DNA from 2 places in the Cellulosimicrobium sp. RS genome. Region 1 is predicted to be linked to the other one. Evidence: predicted binding sites of a transcription regulator. Region 1 holds the regulator's gene; the other holds the start of a gene.
The links. Region 1 encodes LexA, which represses DNA repair genes until DNA is damaged. Its sites were predicted from a motif close to TCGAACANNTGTTCGA; they were not measured.
Positions count from the first base shown of each region.

Region 2: a site for LexA is predicted at 1,026-1,041, ahead of ACI769_RS12115 (YbaK/EbsC family protein). Genes of this name have one in related genera too.

Region 1 is NZ_JBJXVU010000001.1:600,566-602,953, forward strand. It holds gene ACI769_RS02705 (L-lactate dehydrogenase) at 1-550, shown strand, start outside; gene lexA (transcriptional repressor LexA) at 664-1,398, opposite strand; gene ACI769_RS02715 (LysM peptidoglycan-binding domain-containing protein) at 1,735-2,109, shown strand.
Region 2 is NZ_JBJXVU010000007.1:82,124-84,511, reverse strand. It holds gene ACI769_RS12120 (hypothetical protein) at 1-945, opposite strand, end outside; gene ACI769_RS12115 (YbaK/EbsC family protein) at 1,325-1,906, shown strand; gene helR (RNA polymerase recycling motor ATPase HelR) at 1,986-2,388, opposite strand, start outside.

The DNA of each region.
Region 1 (2,388 bases):
CTCGGGGCTGCCCCCGACGCAGCTCTTCGGCAGCGGCACCGTGCTCGACTCCTCGCGGCTGCGGTTCCTCGTGGCGCAGCACTGCGGCGTCGCGGTGCAGAACGTGCACGCGTACATCGCGGGGGAGCACGGCGACAGCGAGATCCCGCTCTGGAGCTCCGCGACGATCGGCGGCGCGCCGCTGCTCGAGTGGCAGGGCATCGGCGGTCGGGGACCGCTCACGGGCGACGTGCGCGACGAGATCGCGCGCGAGGTCGTGCAGTCGGCCTACCGGATCATCGAGGGCAAGGGTGCGACCAACTACGCGGTCGGGCTCGCGGGCACCCGGATCATCGAGGCGGTGCTCGCCGACGAGCACCGGGTGCTGCCCGTGTCGACGCTCCTCGACGGCATCTACGGGCTCGAGGACGTCTGCCTGTCGCTCCCGACGCTCGTCGACCGCCGGGGCGCGACGGAGCGCGTCGAGGTCCCGCTGGCGGACGACGAGCTCGCAGGCCTGCGCTCGTCCGCGGAGTCGCTGCGCGCGGTCGCGCGACGCTTCGGGCTCTGAGCCACGGGCCCGTCGGGCCCGGCACGACGAGAGCCGGGCGGTCGAGGGACCGCCCGGCTCTCGTCGTGTCCCGAGCCTGCCCGGAGGGGCGCCCGGAGCCGCTCGGGGACCGTTCAGAGGCTGCGCAGGACGGAGACGACGCGCCCCAGCACCTGGGCGTCGTCGCCGGGGATCGGGTCGTACGCGGCGTTGTGCGGCATGAGCCACACGTGGCCGTCGGCGCGCCGCAGGCTCTTCACGGTGGCCTCGCCGTCGATCATGGCGGCCACGATCTCGCCGTTCTCCGCGACCGGCTGGCGCCGCACGACGACCCAGTCGCCGTCGCAGATCGCGGCGTCGATCATTGAGTCGCCCTGGACGCGCAGGAGGAAGAGCTCTCCCTCGCCCACGAGCTGGCGCGGCAGCGGGAAGACGTCCTCCACGACCTGCTCCGCGAGGATGGGGCCACCGGCGGCGATGCGGCCGACGACGGGGACGTACGACGGCGCGGGGTGGGCCTCGTCGTACGCGGGCTCGGGGGCCGTCCCGGCCGGCGCGAGCGGGGTGGCGCGGCGGGCGTCGTCGGGCTGGACCACCTCGATGGCGCGCGGACGGTTCGGGTCGCGCCGCAGGAACCCCTTGCGCTCGAGCGTGGTGAGCTGGTGCTTGACGGAGGACGGGCTCGTGAGCCCGACGGCCTCGCCGATCTCGCGCATGCTCGGCGGGTAGCCGCGCTGCTCGACGCACGCGCGGATGGTCTCGAGCACGAGCCGCTGGCGCGGGGTGAGCCCGTCACCCCCTGCCGACCCGTCCGGCAGCTCGCGCACCTCGGCGAGCCCCCGTGCCCTGTCCGTGCCTCGTCCCGCCATGGTCGCTCCGCCCTCGTCCGTCGCGTGCCGCCGGCGCCAGCCGGGCCTGCGGCCTCCCCTCCCCGGGGCGTGTGCCCCGGGACCTCGGTCGCCCCTCCGGGTCCGAGCGGACATGTCCGGCGAACCGACCTGACCCCAGGCTAGGGGAGGATGCGACACGAATCAAACACCTGTTCGAGCATGTCTCGACTCTGTCGGCCGTTCGTGATAGACCTTCGTACAGATGTTCTACGTACAGGTGTTCGACCGCAACGGGTCGGCGTGGAGATGAGACGGGCGCGCGGGTCCGATCGACCGGGGAAGGCGATCGGGCTCGCGGGCCGGGACGGAGGGGACATGGACACGGTGGCGATGGCGACGGCAGCGCCGTCCGCGCTCGGGCGGGGCGGCGCAGCGGAGCGAGGCGCCCGCCCGGAGGCTCCGCTGCGGCTCACGCGACGCGGCCGTGCGGTCCTCGTGCTCCTCGTGGCCGTCGTGCTCGTCCTCGCGGCGCGGGTCGGGCTGGCCGTCGCGAGCGGGCCCGGGGAGCCGGTCGAGGTCCGCGTCCACGTCGTGAGCGCGGGGGAGACGCTGTGGGAGCTCGCCCAGGGCGTCGCGACCCCGGGGGAAGACCTCCGTGAGGTGGTCAGCGGGCTCGTGGAGCTGAACGGCCTGTCCTCGTCCGGCGTGCAGGCCGGCCAGACCATCCTGCTCCCGGTCGCCGAGCGGTGACGCGACGCGCGGGCGGCGGTCCAGGTCCTGTGACGCAGCACACGGCGCCGACGCGCGACAGGTTGCGGCCGAGGGTTGCGCCGGCGCCTTAGGTCCGCCTAAGTTAGTGTCACCTCACACGCCGGCTGGGGGGCTGGGCGGACGAGGCGAGGAGTGTGCGGACCACCGCGACTCCTGTGCACGTCGCCGCGCGCGAGGCGAGTCGCGCGCGAGATGGGGACGGGGGCGTCCCGACGGGGGCGGTCGACTTCGACCGCCCCCGTTCTGCTGCCCAGGGCC
Region 2 (2,388 bases), on a different contig from region 1:
CGCGGGCCAGTCCTCGTGGACGAGCGGGAGCTCGACCTCGAGGCGCGTGGGGCGCGCGGCTCCCCCGCGGCCCGCGCGCTCGACGACGAGGGTGCGACGGCGCAGCCAGCCCGCGCCGCGGTCCGCCCCGGACCAGCCGCCGCCCGTCACGGTGAGCGCGACGTGCGCGCCCGGCCACGTCCCCGCGGCGACGAGCAGCGCCCCGCGCTCGCGCGCCCGCGCGGCCAGGCGCCGTCGGTCGGGGTCGGTGAGGGCGGCGTCGGGCCCGACGACCACGACGTCCAGGCCGTCGACGAGCGCCGAGATCGCGAGCGCCGCGTCCGGGCCGGGCCGCGGGACGAGCACGACGCGGTCGAGGTCGGCGCCGGCGTCGGCGGCCGCGAGCAGCCCGACGGCGGGGAACCCGACGGCGGCGGTCCACGCCCCGGCCCGTGACGGCCGCGCGACGAGCGCGAGCAGGAGGCTCGTCGAGCCGCGCACCGCCAGCACGGTGCCGCGCTGCAGGGCGCCGAGCGGGAGGAGCGGCGCGAGCGCGTCGTGCACCGGCCACACCCGCTCGTCCGTGCCCGCGTCCCGGCTCGCGCCCGAGGTCCGGACGTGGCGGGTACGGGCGCGCGTCGGAGGGTCGGGCGGCGCGGGGGCGGGCCGCACGACCGGGGAGGCGGCGGCGTCCACGAGCGGGGCGACCTCGGTGAGGAGGGCGGTGCCGGCGCGCAGGAAGGTGTCGGCACGCGGGGCGGTCTCGGTGCGTGGGACGACGGCCGGTGCCGCCGGGGCGGTGAGCGGTTCCGGGGCCGGGGGGGCGACGACGGGACGGTGTCGGCGGACGCCCGTACGCTCCTCCGCACGGCGCAGGACGGCACGGGCGCGCTCGGCCTTGTCGACGGCCGCAGCCGTCGGGCCTGGTGCCCCCGCCCGTTCGGCGGGGTCGGCGAGAAGAGTCATCTCGCCTCCCGGGATGCTGCTCGGACGGGACGCGCACCGCGCGTCGACTGCTGGGGGCGTCGTTCTGCACCCGCCAGTGTTCGAACAAACGTTCGAACACTTCCAGTGAACGACCGCCGCTCCGAGGTGTCAACTCCGCAAGTCGGAGGCGCCTGCTTCGTCCGAGATGCCCACCCCAACCTTCGACCCCCACTGGAGACTTGCCCGAAACCCTCGACCTCTACCTGACCCTCCTCCCCCCGCCGACCATGCGGCTGTCGCCCGTCCGGCGGGCGGCACGGCTGCGACCGCATGCTCGGCGGGCTCGAGGGGCTCCGGGGGTGTGTTCGGCATCCGGCCTCTCCCGCGCGGCGGCCCGCCGGGGTGGCAGGCTGACGCCATGGACGCCCGCACGACCCTGCCCACGCTCGGCTCGCTCACCTGGGAGCCGGCGCTCGACCACCTCGACCTCGTCGCCCCCGTGACCGCCGACGCGCTGCGCCGGTGGGTCGACGCCGACCCGGACGTCGCGACGCTCGTCGCCGTGACGGAGATCGACCCGGACCTCGCCGACACCGCGACGCTCAACGCCGCGTTCGACCTGCCCGTCGAGGCGTCGGCGAACTGCGTCGTCGTGGGCGGCACGCGGGCGGGCGACGAGCGCGTCGCCGCCGCCGTCGTGCGGGCGCACACGCGCGCCGACGTCAACACGCGCGTCCGCAAGCTGCTCGACGTGCGCAAGGCGTCGTTCCTGCCGACCGACCGCGCGACGGCCGAGTCCGGGATGGAGTACGGCGGCATCACGCCCGTCGGGCTGCCCGAGGGGTGGCGCGTGCTCGTCGACTCCCGCGTCGTGACCGACGGCGCGCTCGCGCTGATCGGCAGCGGCGTGCGGCGCTCGAAGCTGCTGCTCCCCGGCGACCTGCTGGGCCGCCTGCCCGGCGTCGAGGTGGTCGAGGACCTGGCCGTCCCGGTCGCCTGACCCGTCCCCCTGCCGAGCACGACCTGGCGGTCGCCACGGGCGGCCCGACGACCGCCAGGTCGTGCTCGACGCCCGGTGCTCAGCGATCCAGGACGACGAGCCGCTGCGTCGCGCGCGTCATCGCGACGTAGCGGTCGACCGCGCCCTCGACGCCGTCGCCGAACGCCTGCGGCTCGACGAGCACCACGAGGTCGAACTCGAGGCCCTTCGCCGTCTCGGGCGTGAGCCACCGCACCCGCGCGGCCCCCTCGCCCTCGCCACCGACGCCACCGACCCTGCCGTCCGACTCCTCGCCGGACGGCCCGGACGGCCCGGACGACTCGGTGGCGGCGATGACGCACACCGTGCCGTCCGCGTGCTCGGCGAGCCACGCGCCGAGGACCGCGTCGAGGTCCGCGACCGCCCCGTGGGCGACGGGCACGCCCGTGCTGCGCACCGACGTCGGGACGTTCGCGTCCGGGATCGCGGCCCGGACGACGGGC